DNA from 3 places in the Rhodococcus sp. H29-C3 genome. Region 3 is predicted to be linked to each of the others. Evidence: riboswitches for the same ligand, from Rfam matches in the RefSeq annotation. Region 3 holds a riboswitch; each other region holds the start of a gene.
The links. A riboswitch is a leader RNA that binds a small molecule or an ion and turns the genes downstream of it on or off. The one in region 3 is predicted to bind thiamine pyrophosphate.

Region 1 (4,750 bases), on a different contig from region 3:
TCCGAACGAGAAGAGTGTCCAGAGTCCGAGCTCTCTCGGATACCGAGATGGAAGTAACGGTGCCCGTGACCACGAACGCGATGATGAGTATCAGTCCCAGAGCGATCATGCGCGCCGGTGTCGACCGAATCAGACGCTGCAGTTCGCGTCGAGAATCGGCCTCCGACGTCACGGCAGCCGTCGTAGGAGGTACGGCAGCCGAGGGCGTAGTGCCGACCACAATCACAGTACCGAGCATATAAGCCGGAGCCACCGTCCGTACGCCTACCGGAAGGTTCACCTAGGGTGTCGGTATGCGTGGCGACGGTGACGGGTGGGTTGTAGGTGAGGACGGCACGCGGCACTGGGGCAAGCACGGCGCGGCGGGGCTACTACTGCGGGCGCCTTCGCCGCACGGTAAGCCGACGGTCCTTCTGCAGCACCGGGCGCTCTGGAGCCATCAAGGCGGGACGTGGGCGTTGCCGGGTGGCGCAAAGGACTCGCACGAAACCAACGTGCACGCCGCTGTTCGCGAAGCAGACGAGGAAGCCGGAATCGGTGCCGACAACGTTTTCGTACGCGGCGAAGTCGAGACGGCACGGATGGCGAGCGGATGGTCCTACACGACCGTCGTCGCCGACGCGGCCACCCAACTCGACACCACGATAAACGGTGAGAGCACCGAACTCCGGTGGGTTCCGGAGAGCCTGGTCGATCAACTGCCCCTACATCCGGGATTCGCCGCCAGCTGGGCCTCCCTGCGCATCAGCCCGCTACGAGTTCTGCTGGACACCGCGAACGTACTCGGCTCGAGGCCCGACGGTTGGTGGCGTGATCGCAGCGGCGCAACAGGCAAGTTGCTGAGCTCGCTGGCGGGCACCCTTCCGCGAACCGTCGAGCTGCCGGGTGTCGGCTTCGGCTGGCTCACCCGGATCGAGGCCGTACTCGAAGGTGAAGCACGAGCAGCGCAGTTCGAGGACATCAGAGTCCCCCTGATCCACGCCGCCGGCAGCGGGGACGACGAGCTCGCATCACAGGCACAGGCGTCGACGACACTCACTGCTGTGGTCACCGCGGACCGCGGACTGCAGCAACGGATCCCGACGTCGGTGCAGGTGCTATCGCCGTCGACCGTGCTGGGATGGCTCGGCTAGCCAGCCGTGCATTTTCGGATCTACCGGGTCAGCCCTGCAACGCGAGCTTGAGCTCCCGTGCAGCTGCCTGTGGATCTCGAGCTTTGGTGATGGCCCGTACGACGACGATGCGATCCGCGCCCGCGGCGAGAACTTCGTGGACGTTCTCGGCGTCGATCCCGCCGATGGCGAACCACGGCCGCGTCGGAGCGGATTCCGCGGTACTGCGCAACAGGTCCAGACCGGCTGCTTTCCGGTTCGGTTTGGTCGGTGTGGCCCAGATCGGCCCGGTAGCGAAATAGTCGACGCCGTCCTCGATGGCAGCGAGAGCGGCCTGGCTTCGATTCTGTGTCGACCGCCCGATGACGACGTCGGGGCCGAGGATCTGGCGCGCATAGTGGACCGGAAGATCACCCTGGCCGAGATGCAGCACGTCGGCGCCCGATGCGAGGGCAAGATCGGCGCGGTCGTTGACTGCGAGGAGAGCACCGTGACGTTTGGTGGCGGCCGACAGAATTGCCAGCGCAGCCAACTCGTCCTTGGCTTCGAGCGGGCCGAACGTGCGCTCGCCTTCGGAGTTCTTGTCGCGAAGTTGAATGACGTCGACGCCACCGGACAGTGCGGCCTCGGCGAACTGGGCGAGATCGCCGAGTTCGCGTCGAGCATCGGTGCACAGATACAGCCGAGCTGATGTCAAACGCTCACGCGCTTCCGGGTTGCGGATGATCCGATCGCTTTGCACACCGGCAACGGTAGTCTGTTGGCGAGAGTCGATACACGGGAGTCCCAGGTACGTGGGGCTGAGAGTGGACACGCCGTCCTTACCGTCAATACCTGACCCGGATCATGCCGGCGCAGGGAGTGAGGTGGTGAGAGAAGTGCCCAAGAGTCTTTCCGTGGTCGGCGGCGGAGTGATCGGCCTCGCAGTGGCCGCACGATCGGCGCGCGACGGCTGGTCCGTGCGGCTACACGATCCGTCGGTCGGTACCGGTGCATCGTGGGTGGCCGGGGGAATGCTCGCGCCGCTGTCCGAGGGGTGGCCTGGCGAACACGAACTGCTCGAACTCGGCGCTCATTCCCTCGCCAGATGGCCCGAATTTGCACGAGCGCTCCCTGGCCCGTCGGTGTTCTCCGCCACCGGATCACTGACAGTGGCCCTCGATGCAGCCGACGCAACCGATCTGCGAACCATTGCCGATTGGGTCGGGAAGCAGGGGCACGATCTCGAGATCCTCGGTCGGGCACAGATCCGGGAGCTCGAGCCTTCCCTTGCCCAGAACATTCGCCTCGGGCTGTTGGCACCCACCGAACTGGCCATCGACAACCGCATGCTGCTCGAAGCACTGCACACCGCAGCGGTGAGCGCAGGCGTCGAATTCTCCACCGACACCGTCACCGATCTCGACGCACTGACTACCGACCGCATCGTGCTGGCAGCAGGCGCCCAGACCTCCGCGCTCCTCGCCGATGTACCGGTCCGGGCAGTCAAAGGCGAAATACTTCGTCTACGACGCAGACCCAGTGCCACACCTGCCCCGACCCGAACGATCCGCGGCAGCGTCCACGGACGCGCGATCTACCTGGTGCCGCGCGGAGACGGACTGGTTCTCGGGGCCACACAATACGAATCGGGTCAGGACACCCAGGTCACCGTGGCAGGCGTCCGAGACCTCATCGCCGACGCAGAGCGGTTGATGCCGGGCCTCGGCGAATACGAACTTCACGAATGCGCAGCAGGCCTGCGCCCGATGAGCCCCGATGGGTTGCCACTCATCGGCAAGATCTCCGACCGCGTCATCGTCGCGTCGGGCCACGGCCGCAATGGAATCCTGTTGATGCCCATCACCGCAGACGCCGTCGCTGCACTACTGGAAGACGACGCACTCATCGAAGCGAAGGCCGCAGACCCGGCCCGATTCACCACAGATAGGAAACAATGACTGCCCTGGCAATAGGTGTCACCGTCAACGGTGAGGACCACCTCCTGACCGAAGAGATGACAATGCGTCAACTGCTCGAACATCTTTCGATGCCACCGAAGGGAATCGCCGTCGCCGTCGACGGCGTGGTGCTACCGAAGAGCCGTTGGGATTCGACCACGGTGAGCAAAGGCTGGACCATCGACGTACTGACGGCGGTGCAGGGTGGTTGATTCTCTGAAGATCGCGGACAGGACGTTCGACTCGCGGCTCGTCATGGGCACCGGTGGAGCGGCCAATCTCGCGGTTCTCGAAGAAGCCCTCGTGGCCTCCGGTACCGAATTGACCACTGTGGCGATGCGTCGAGTCGACGCCGCGGGTGGCACCGGTGTCCTCGACCTGTTGCGACGGCTGAACATCGCACCGTTGCCCAACACCGCCGGATGTCGCGGTGCCGCCGAGGCAGTACTGACCGCGCAACTCGGACGCGAGGCGCTCGAGACCGACTGGGTGAAACTCGAGGTCATCGCCGACGAGCGAACCCTGCTGCCCGACGCCATCGAATTGGTCAAGGCCGCAGAACAACTGGTCGACGACGGATTCAACGTGCTGCCCTACACCACGGACGACCCCGTCCTGGCCAAGCGACTCGAAGACATCGGTTGCGTCGCCGTCATGCCCCTCGGTGCACCCATCGGAACCGGCCTCGGCATCTCGAATCCGCACAACATCGAGATGATCGTCGACGCAGCGACCGTGCCCGTCATCCTCGATGCGGGCATCGGCACGGCAAGCGACGCGGCGCTGGCGATGGAACTCGGCTGCGACGCCGTCCTACTGGCAACGGCGGTCACCAGGGCACAAGACCCTGCGCTCATGGCGTCGGCGATGAAGCATGCCGTCGTGGCCGGTTACCAGGCCCGCCAGGCCGGCCGGATACCGAAACGTTTCTGGGCTCAGGCGAGTTCACCGATGTAGCTGCACGTCATCCCAAAGGATGACCTCAGGTCGCGACTCAGGGGTGATGTGCCGGGGCAGTTCGGTAGTGGACAGTGAGTCCCATGATCGAAGTCAAAGGACTGACCAAACAGTTCGGAAACACCAAGGCGGTCGAAGACCTGACCTTCACGGTGAAGCCCGGCATCGTCACGGGCTTCCTCGGACCAAACGGTGCGGGCAAGTCGACGACCATGCGCATGATCCTCGGATTGGACCGCCCCACCAGTGGGGTGGCGCTGATCGAGGGCAAGCCCTACAACAAGATCAAGCAACCGCTCCGGACGGTCGGTGCTTTGCTGGATGCGAAGTGGGTGCATCCCAACCGGTCTGCGCGGGCACATCTCGAGTGGATGGCCGCGTCCAACGACATCGCGAAGTCTCGAGTGGACGAGGTGCTTCGGCTCGTCGGCCTCACCGACGTCGCGAAGAAGAACGCGGGCGGGTTCTCGCTCGGTATGTCACAGCGACTCGGCCTTGCCGGTGCGCTTCTGGGTGACCCGAAAGTCCTTCTGTTCGACGAGCCGGTCAACGGGCTCGACCCCGAAGGCATTGTCTGGATTCGCAAATTCATGCAGCGCCTCGCAGCCGAAGGCAGAACGGTCCTCGTCTCGAGTCATCTGCTGTCCGAAATGGCACAGACAGCAGAGAATCTCGTGGTGATCGGTCGCGGAAAGCTGATCTTCGACTCGTCGGTCCAGGATTTCATCGACCACGCGTCCG
Region 2 (4,750 bases), on a different contig from region 3:
TACCCGTTCGACGGCGTAGGTCAGAAGGAAGAGCGTCACGCTGATGACGGCGGTGACGAACACCGCGGCCAGGACGAGGTCGGTGCGGAACGAATTCTTCTGCTGGCTCATGTATATCCCGAGTCCGGCGCTTGCTCCTGCGTATTCGGCGAAGATGGCACCCACGACGGCGTACGTGATACCGATACGAAGCGAGGTGAAGAAGCGGGGCATCGCAGAGGGCAACCGAATATATCGAAACTGCTGCCAGCGGGTTGCGCCCATACTGGCAAGGAGCGCGCGCGCATCTCGGTCGGTTGCCGCGAATCCTTCGATGAGGCCGATGGCCATGGGGAAGAACGTGGCGAGCGAGATCACGAGAATCTTGGGAAGTAGTCCGAAGCCGAACCAGATGATCAGTAGTGGGGCAATAGCGATGATCGGAAGCGTCTGCGAGATCACGAACAGCGGCACCACTGCTCGTCGGAGCCATGGTGAGAAGTCGACAGCGACGGCGAGTGTCCAAGCGACCAGCAGCGATACCGCAAATCCGAGAACGGTGACTTGTAGAGTTGCTGCCGCCTGTTCGGCGATGGCTTCGCGCTGCGACCAACCCTGAGCCACGATTCTCGACGGCGAGGGCAGTACCTGCGGTCGGATCCCGCTGAGCTGGACGTAGACCTGCCATCCGATGACGAGCACCACGACGATGGTGACCGACGGCATGGCCCACCTGACCGCAGCCCCGATTCGCGGTCTACGCTTCGCCGGCCGTTCGACAGCACCGAACGCCGCGCTACTGAGCGCCGAGGTAGTCATCGGTGAAGTAGGTGGACCAGTCGGGCTCGGTGTCGACGGCGTTGCCGGCTTCGTCGACTAGGACACCGTTCTCGTACAGGAATTTCGAATATTCGGTCCATTTGTCGAGGTTCTGTCGCCCGACTGCGCCCGACTCGTCCAGCATGTAGCGGTCGGCGAGCATCTGTTGGCTTTCGAAGACCAACTGCTCGTCCGTGAAGACTCCTGGATTCGCATCGATGATGTCCTGCGCGGCGCGGACCGGATCGTCGGCCGCGAGTTGGTAGCCGCGTTGAAGCGCCTGGACGAACTGCTTGGCCTCGTCGGGATGGCTTGCCAGCCAGTTCTCGTTGCCGTTGACCGTGAGGGCGTAGGCGTCGGGGAAGCCGTAGTCGGTGTAGTCGAAATATTTCATCGGAGTACCGCTGTGCTCGGCCTCGATACCCTCCCACGCCAAGTAGGACACGGTGAAGTCGGCTGTGCCCGAATACACGGCCTCGTAGGCCGACGTTCCGAGCACGACGGTCTCGTACTCACCTGCGCCGCCGTCGTTCTGAATGACCTGGCGTAGTCCTGCCTTCTCGCCGGTATCGCCGAAGCCTGCGTAGACCTTGCCGTCCAATGCTTTCGGGCTCGGTATGTCTTCGCGATCGGCTTTAACACCGATTCCGGTGGCCCAGTGTTGCAGCGGAGCCAGTACTGAAATAATTTGGGCCCCTGCAGTTTTTGCGAATGTAGTCGAACTCTGAGTGCTGATGCCGAACTCGGCATTGCCCGCGTCGACCAGCGTGTCCGGAGAAGTGCTGTTGTAAGGCAGTACTTCGACGTCGAGTCCGGCGTCGGCGAAGTACCCCTCCTGTAAAGCGACGTACAGTCCGGTGTGGTTGGTGTTCGGTGTCCAGTCGAGTGCGAAGCGGATGATGTCGGAGTCAGTGGATTGTGCACACGAAGTCAGCGATGTGATGGTAGCGACGGCAACTGCGATGGCGCCGATCCTTCGGGAAAGTGTCACAGTGCTACCTCCGACGCAGCAATCTCGGAAGAGGGAAGCGGCCACGGTGTGGGGTGAAGTGCACTGTCCCAGAACATCGATTCGTACCGCGTCGCGATGACGAATGCGTCGATCATGGCGCTTCGTTGAGCGTCGGTAGCGAATCGAGCGGCGTCGTCGACCAGGAGGCGCGCGCATTCGACGGCATCACGGAATTCTACCGAGTCGTACGTCGAAACCCATTGCGCGTAGGGATGATTCGGATCACGTTGAAGAACCTGCTGGGCCGATACCGAAAGGCGAACGGCCACGTCGGCATAGATCCAGAAGCATGGCAGGATCGCCGCCGCCGCAACGGGATAGGGCTCGGTGGCAGCGGTTGCTACCAAATACGAGACGTATCCGAGGCAGGTGGGTGAATGTATGGCCCGCGCGTTCGTCGTGGGGAGTGCGTCACCGGAGAGCAGTGACTCGTGAAGTGTTGCCTCCTCGACTGCGCTCGCCGCGGAGGTGGCCCAAAAGGCGGCCGTCGCAGTATCCGGCGCTTTCGATGCCAGAATGGCCAGCGCCTTCGCGTATCCCGCCAGATACAGCCGATCCTGCTCGAGATACGTGCGGAACGCGTCGAGCGGCAAAGTGCCTTCGCCCAGCAGTGTCAGAAATTCGAGTTGGTCGATCGCGTGACGCAACGAAGTCGTTGCGGTCCACATCAGATCCGTATGGCGGACAGGATCCACCGAGTTTACAGGCGCAATCATCGCCTTGACATCCCTTCGTCAGCATTACCTGCATCAGGTTCGACGGGTGTGATCTCAGCATCCGCATGTACGGACGCACCCCGTGTCAGAACACCGCCGACCCTAGCACCCTTGGTCGGCGATGCAGTGTGAGCGGGCCGTAGACCTCTCCACGACCAACCCTGTCGACTACGACCGAACGGTGAGGCGAAGCTCGATCCTGTGATCGTGAGTACACCGGGCGCTTACGATGGCGGCATGAATGCACCGAGGAGATGGACGAAGTCAGCAGCAGTCTTGGTTTTCACGGCCGCGGCGTTACTCGCAGGAAGCGGAATTGCGACTGCCGACGAGTGGCCGCCGATACCGAATTACCCGAGCCCGAGCGTTCCGTTCGAGACAAAGGGATTCCTGACGCCGACCGATCCGGCCTATTGGAATCCCTTTCTCGCCGAGAATCGGCTGACGTCGCCGTATGGAACGAGCACCAGGATCGTCTGCACCGCTTTTCACGGAGTGCTCACCGGATGCTGGCAGGCCGACGCACAAGGCAACCCACACAAGTTGGTTGCGCTTCCGTTCGACTTCCCGAACGTGACCGGATCCTCGATGCCAGGTGGCGGCCCGCAGCATTTCGTCTATCCAGGATTCATACCCGGAATCTGATCTGATTTCGTGAGGTCGCGCGCGCTTGCGGAACACCCCCTCGGAATAGCGGCTACTTCAGCTCGAATACCTTGTCCGACACCGTGAATCTATGGCCGACCTGATCCAGGCAGGTGACCCCGGACGACTCTTCGACTCGGCATTCGAGCCCATTGGAACGTCCACTTCCGGGTACGGCGAGTGTGACGCCGTACGGCAATTCTTTCGCCGTCCCGTCGAATCGATGAAAGCGTGGATCGCCAGAGCTGAGAAACCTGGCAGGGGATCCGGCAGTGATCTCGATGGTGTTGGGAGCGACCGAAGACTCCGGAGCACCACTTCCCGCCACTCGCGGGGCCGAGCGAGGGAACTCACCGTGACACCCAGCGACGGAGGTCTCGGTGACGACGATCGCGCATTCGAACTTGCCACTCGGGCTGGCGAAGTAGAAGAACCCGGCAGTGCTTTCGTACTGGGACGGGTCGACGGTCGGTGGAGGACTGCTCGTCGTCGACTTTTCGGGGGTCGTCGACTCGGTTGTTGTCGGGGCGGCCGACGTCGTCGGCGAGGGTGGAGTAGCGGGCGTCGTGCGGACTACCGACGGTGGGTCGGTGTCGACGGTGGCAAGAGGCGCCGTCGCGCTGTCGTCGACATCGGACCCGCATCCGGCAAGAACCAGCAAGGACGCGGCAGCAACGGCTGCGCCGTATGCGCGTAGTCGGTTCATCCTGCCAGCTTAAAGCGGACGGATCGATCTCAGGAATTGGTACCTTGACCAGTATCGGATGGGTATACGTCGGATACGGAGGAATGCCTTGACCGAAGTCGAGCAAGCCGGCATGTGGACATGTCAGGTACACACTCCGGATGGCGATGTGATCGGGTATCGCGACGGCACACACTTCGTGTGGAAGGGAATCCCATACGCGGCTGCGACCGACGGCGAACATCGCTTCAGGTCGCCGCGGCCGGTGGAACCGTGGGCAGGAGCGCGGGATTGTCGAAGTTTCGGTGATGTCGCGCCCCAGGGCAAAGCTAGTCCGGTGCCGATCGATCCGGCGATCCCGATGTCGGAGGACTGTCTGTCGGTGAATGTCTGGGCCCCCGAGCCCGACGGTCGACCTCGGCCGGTGATGGTGTGGATTCACGGCGGTGCCTACTCGCTCGGTTCCGCTGCACAGAGCGTCTACGACGGCAGGAGGCTGGCCGAACTCGGTGACCTGGTGCTCGTCACCGTCAACTATCGCGTCGGTGCTTTCGGATTCCTCGACTTGTCGTCGTTCTCCACAGCGGAGACGGTCTTCGAGACGAATCTCGGCTTGCGTGATCAGATCGCGGCACTCGAATGGGTGCAGCGTTGCGTGGAATCGTTCGGTGGTGATCCGTCGAAAGTGACCGTGTTCGGCGAGTCCTCGGGTGGCGCGTCGGTCACGACACTGATGACCTCGCCAAAGGCCGAGGGACTGTTTCACCGCGCTATCGTGCAAAGTGCGCCCGCGACGTCGGTGTACGGACCGGAACGCGCGGCGGCCGTGGCCACGAGATTCCTCGAACTCGTCGATATCACTCCGGATCGAATCGGGGAGTTGAAAACCGTCGA
Region 3 (5,222 bases):
CAACCTGCCTGGGTCGATCACGCTATCTGGTGGCACATCTATCCTCTGGGATTCGTCGGTGCCCCGATTCATGACTGGGACGGCGGTTCGCTCGAGGACGAGCATCGACTGCACCGCATCGTCGACTGGTTCGACTACGCCGTGGAACTAGGGGCGTCGGGAATTGCCCTCGGTCCGATCTTCGCCTCCGCAAGCCATGGATACGACACCATCGATCATTTTCGCATCGATTCGCGGCTCGGCACCGAAGCGGACTTCGACGACGTCATCGGCCAAGCTCGTTCGCGTGGACTGCGAGTCATGCTCGACGGCGTATTCAACCATGTGGCACAGGCATTTCCGCGATTCGTGCAGGCGCTCGAAGCGGGACCGGATTCACGGGAGTCCGAGTGGTTCCACCTCGACTGGTCCGGTGCAGGACCGACTCATCGTAATTTCGAGGGCCACGATGAACTGGTGACGCTCAACCATGACAGCGCCGCGGTCGAGCAGTATGTCGTCGATGTCATGTCGCATTGGCTCGAACGGGGTGCAGACGGATGGCGTCTCGACGCGGCATACGCTGTGCCGCCGCGGTTCTGGGCGGCGGTTATTTCGCAGGTTCGACAGAAGTTCCCCGACGCCTACTTCCTCGGTGAGGTCATCCACGGTGATTATGCAGCCATCGTGAAGGCGAGCTCACTGGATTCGGTGACTCAGTACGAGCTGTGGAAAGCGTCGTGGAGTGCAATCTCGGAAAGGAACTTCTTCGAGTTGTCGCACGCGCTCGGGCGTCACAACGAGTGGCTCGAGACGTTCGTTCCGGCTACGTTCGTCGGTAATCACGACGTGGCCCGCATCGCCAGCACCATCACCGACGAACGCCATCTCGAGCATGCGCTCGTGGTCCTGTTCACGGTCGGGGGCATGCCGATGATCTACTACGGCGACGAACAGGGCTTCCGCGGCGCGAAAGAGGAGCGTGTCGGTGGCGATGACGAGGTTCGGCCGGAATTTCCCAGCAGCAGAGAGGAACTCGCCCCGTACGGTTGGCCGACGTTCCATCTGCATCAGCAGCTGATCGGGCTTCGCCGCAGGCATCCCTGGCTCGTCGAGGCGCGCACCGAGACGGTGGAGCTGTCCAATACCGCGATGCTGTACCGCGTCCACTCGGGTGACGAGCAGTTGCACGTGGCGTTGAACCTCGGTGACGAGGAAGTGACGTACCGCGTGGACGGCGAGATATTTGCCGGCGAAGCACATGCGGGCGGCGGATCCACCAGGATTCCACCCCACGGCTGGGTGGTGCTGGGCTAGGTGCAGGCGTCATTCGGGGTCCGGACGTACCGAAAATCGACTTGTCCGGTATCTATACGTATTTCTACGATGGATGCTAGATAGACGGATATTCGGCAAGAGGTTACAGTCTTCCTCGACACGGGGTGCCTAACGGCTGAGAACACACCCGTCGAACCTGATCTGGTCAACACCAGCGTAGGGATGTCTGCACGTGGGATACGTGCATGCTCTGCGCGGTGTGGGCCGGAAGAGCGAAAGGCCTGACATGAACATCCAGTCGAAAAAGTTGGACGAGCAGACAGTAGTCGTCACCGGAGCGGGCAGAGGTCTGGGCACCGCGGTGGCCAGGGCATTCGCGCGAGAAGGCGCTCGCGTCGTGGTGAACTACCGCAACAGCCGAGTCTCGGCGGAGGCGCTGGCGTCAGAGATCGGCGGGATAGCGGTCCAAGCCGACATCACCGACGCCGAGCAGGTGGACGCGTTGTTCACCGAAGCCGAAGCGCACTTCGGTTCCTCCGTGACGACGGTGGTCAACAACGCGTTGGCCGACTTCTCGTTCAACGGGGACGCGCGCAGCAAGGCCGACTCGATCACATGGGACGAGTTCGACGCGCAGTTCCGTGGCACTGTGCGTGGTGCGCTGACGACTACGCAGCGAGCGCTGAAGGGGATGCGCGCAGCAGGATTCGGCCGAATCATCAACGTGGGCACCAATCTTTTCCAGAACCCAGTGGTGCCGTACCACGACTACACGGCATCGAAGGCTGCGCTGTTGTCTCTGACTCGAACTCTCGCAGCGGATCTCGGCGGCGACGGTATCACTGTGAACATGGTGTCGGGTGGCCTACTGCGGACCACCGACGCCAGTGCCGCTACACCAGAGGAAGTATTCGACCTCATCGCGGCGTCGACGCCGTTGCAGCGAGTGGTGACACCAGAGGAGTTCGCAGATGCCCTGTTGTTCTTCGCGTCTCCGTGGTCGAGGTCGGTGACCGGACAGAATTTGGTTGTGGACGGCGGCTTGGTCAAGGACTGACATGCTGCACCTCAACGCATTCCTCTACGGCTGTGGGCATCACAGTGCAGCGTGGCGTCACCCGAATTCGAGGGTCGAGGACCTCGGCGATATCAGCTACTACCAAGAACTCGCGCAGACCGCGGAGCGGGGCAAGTTCGACGCCGTGTTCTTCGCGGACGGACACTCCGTTCGTGATCCGGCCGGCGCGGGCACCTGGTTTCTCGAACCGATCACAGCCCTGACGGCGATGGCCGGAGCGACCACCCATATCGGCCTGGTCACCACCATATCCACGACGTTCTACACACCGTTTCACGCTGCGCGGTTGCTCGCCTCGCTCGATCACATCAGTGGTGGCCGCGCAGGATGGAACGTCGTGACCTCGATGTTCGACGCCGAGGCGCGCAATCATGGATTCGAGGACATTCCGGCACGGGTCGAAAGGTACGAACGCGCAGAGGAATTCGTCGAGGTTGCCCTCGCGCTATGGGACAGCTGGGAACGGGACGCGCTGGTACTGGATCGCGAGGGAATGTATGCGGATCCGGCGAAGGTGCATCCCATCGATCACGTCGGCAAGCACTTTCGGGTGGACGGCCCGTTGACGGTCCCCCGGTCTCCGCAGGGACGTCCGGTGCTGTTCCAGGCAGGCGCGTCGGGACCGGGGCGTGATCTTGCGGCTCGTTACGCGGAGGCGATCTACGCCGTTGCCTACGATTCCGAGGCCGGCGCCGCCTACTCTTCGGATGTCAAGCGCCGCATAGATGCTGCCGGACGAGACAGCTCGTCCGTCGGAATCATGCCGGGTTTGGTGACGTATGTCGGGTCGACGATGAGCGAGGCGAATGCGAAGAAGGCCGAGCTCGATGCACTGCTTCCCGTCGAGCAGTCGTTGCGCACACTGGGGATGTTCGTGGAGCAGGACTGCAGCGATTGGGAGCTCGACGGACCGGTTCCTGCTCTTCCGCCGATCGAGGAGTTCACCGGACCGCACGGTCGATACGAGACGATCCTGCGGACAATCGCCAAAGACGACCCGACTGTCCGCCAGCTTCTCGGGACACTCGCAGCAGGTGGAGGGCACGCCACGATGATCGGAACGCCGGAATCGATCGCCGACGAGATCTCCGAGTGGGCGCGCAGAGGAGCTGCCGACGGCTTCAATCTGATGCCACCGCTGTATCCGGACAGTCTCGACGACTTCGTCGATGAAGTGGTGCCAATTCTTCAGTCACGCGATCTCTTTCGTAAGGAGTATTCTTCGCGCTCACTGCGCGAGAATCTGGCATGATGCGCTGGCACGGGTGGTGCATCCGCAGAAGGGGGAGTATGTCGGAGCGAATGGCCGTCGTGACAGCTGTTGTCGTTCTCGGGTCCGTGGTGATCGTGTTCGGGGATGGCGTCCCGGCTACCGCCGAACCTCTCGTCCCTCCCGGCGCGTGCGCGGCCGACCTGACGAACGAGACCGGGTCGCTGGTCCCGGAGGATCTCTCGATTCCGATCCCATTTCCGCATCTCGCACCCGTGCCGTATCCAGCCCCGACGACGGCCCCGACACGTATCGACCCGGAACCGTTGCCGGCGGACCCTTGCTTGGATCCGTGTCCGGACCTGACCGATGAGACCCGCGATCCCACAACGCTTTCGAGTGAATTGGACATTCCCTGGATCGGATTCGAGTTCAAACCGTTCACCATTCCGATCCCGATCCCCGGTCCCGAATTGGAGCTTCCGCCTCCTCCCGATCCAGCGTCACCTCCCGTCGAACCGGCGGCCAGAACTTCTGCACCGCCGATGCCGCAGATCGGCAACGTCACCCGTGTTGCCAAACAGACAGGCGCGGGATCGATCAATCGCACCGACAAACGGTGGCAGGTCTACGGAACGGACCTGGGCATGATGTGGGAGAGCGCCCCCGGACAGATAGCGACGGTATTCGGCGATACCGTCGGCAAAGGCTTCCATCCACCTGGAGGGCAGGGGCCGGATTGGCGCAGCAATGTACTCGCGTTCAGTTCCGACACCGATCTGTCCGACGGGGTTACCTACGACAGCATGGTGCAGGACAGTCGTTGTCACGCAGCTGAACTCCTTAGCAGTCGCAAGCTCGACAACGTCGAGATCACCACGATTCCCACCTCTGGCTTTGCGATCGGCGATCGTCAATACATGAGCTACATGTCCATCAGGACGTGGAACAGTATCCCGGGAACCTGGTGGACCAACTACGGTGGGATCGCGTACTCGGACGACGGCGGCTCCACCTGGACGAAGGATCCGTACGCACAGTGGGACAACATCTTCGGCGTCAGTAAGTTTCAGGTGACGTCGATGGTCCCGCAGGGTGACTTCGTGTACATGTTCGGTACCCCGAACACCAGACTCGGCGACGTCGGCGTCGCACGCGTCCCGAAGGGGCAGGTGCTGAACAAGTCCGCGTATCAGTATTGGAGCGAGGGCAACTGGACACCGGTCGGAGGGTATGGCGCAGCGTCGACGATCGTGGCGGCCCCGGCAGCTGAACTTTCGGTGCGGTACGACGATTCACGACAGAGATGGCAGATGACCTACCTCGACACCGCGAAAACGGCTATCACGCTGCGGGAGTCCGACTCTCCGCAGGGAGCGTGGTCCGACGGAGCGCCGGTGGTCAGCGTCGCCGAATACCCCGAGTTGTACGGAGGGTTCATGCATCCCTGGTCCACCGGCACCGATCTGTACTTCAACATGTCGACGTGGTCTGACTACAACGTCTTTCAGATGCACGCGGAGCTGACGAACTAGATATTCAGCGAATCGATGTACTTCTCGGTGAGCTCGGCGATCTCGACAGCATGAGAGATCGGTGACCAATGACCGGCGTGAATATCGTTGCGAGTCAGATTCTTTACCCATTTTCCGGTGTCTTCGTAATGATCGGGCCGCA

Region 1: another riboswitch for thiamine pyrophosphate. It lies ahead of thiO (glycine oxidase ThiO); the one in region 3 lies ahead of QMK32_RS21635 (3-oxoacyl-ACP reductase).
Region 2: another riboswitch for thiamine pyrophosphate. It lies ahead of QMK32_RS22095 (TenA family protein); the one in region 3 lies ahead of QMK32_RS21635 (3-oxoacyl-ACP reductase).

The regions. Positions count from the first base shown of each region.
Region 1 is NZ_JASITC010000001.1:460,115-464,864, reverse strand. It holds gene QMK32_RS02305 (GlnX family signal transduction membrane protein) at 1-226, opposite strand, end outside; gene QMK32_RS02300 (NUDIX hydrolase) at 294-1,133, shown strand; gene thiE (thiamine phosphate synthase) at 1,162-1,854, opposite strand; TPP riboswitch at 1,880-1,990, shown strand; gene thiO (glycine oxidase ThiO) at 1,991-3,052, shown strand; gene thiS (sulfur carrier protein ThiS) at 3,049-3,264, shown strand; gene QMK32_RS02280 (thiazole synthase) at 3,257-4,009, shown strand; gene QMK32_RS02275 (ABC transporter ATP-binding protein) at 4,093-4,750, shown strand, end outside.
Region 2 is NZ_JASITC010000016.1:3,748-8,497, forward strand. It holds gene QMK32_RS22085 (ABC transporter permease) at 1-705, opposite strand, end outside; gene QMK32_RS22090 (ABC transporter substrate-binding protein) at 776-1,789, opposite strand; gene QMK32_RS22095 (TenA family protein) at 1,786-2,526, opposite strand; TPP riboswitch at 2,520-2,619, opposite strand; gene QMK32_RS22100 (hypothetical protein) at 2,764-3,171, shown strand; gene QMK32_RS22105 (hypothetical protein) at 3,224-3,877, opposite strand; gene QMK32_RS22110 (carboxylesterase/lipase family protein) at 3,990-4,750, shown strand, end outside.
Region 3 is NZ_JASITC010000015.1:8,244-13,465, forward strand. It holds gene QMK32_RS21630 (alpha-amylase family glycosyl hydrolase) at 1-1,296, shown strand, start outside; TPP riboswitch at 1,408-1,497, shown strand; gene QMK32_RS21635 (3-oxoacyl-ACP reductase) at 1,544-2,314, shown strand; gene QMK32_RS21640 (LLM class flavin-dependent oxidoreductase) at 2,316-3,587, shown strand; gene QMK32_RS21645 (glycoside hydrolase family 183 protein) at 3,626-5,080, shown strand; gene QMK32_RS21650 (alpha/beta fold hydrolase) at 5,077-5,222, opposite strand, start outside.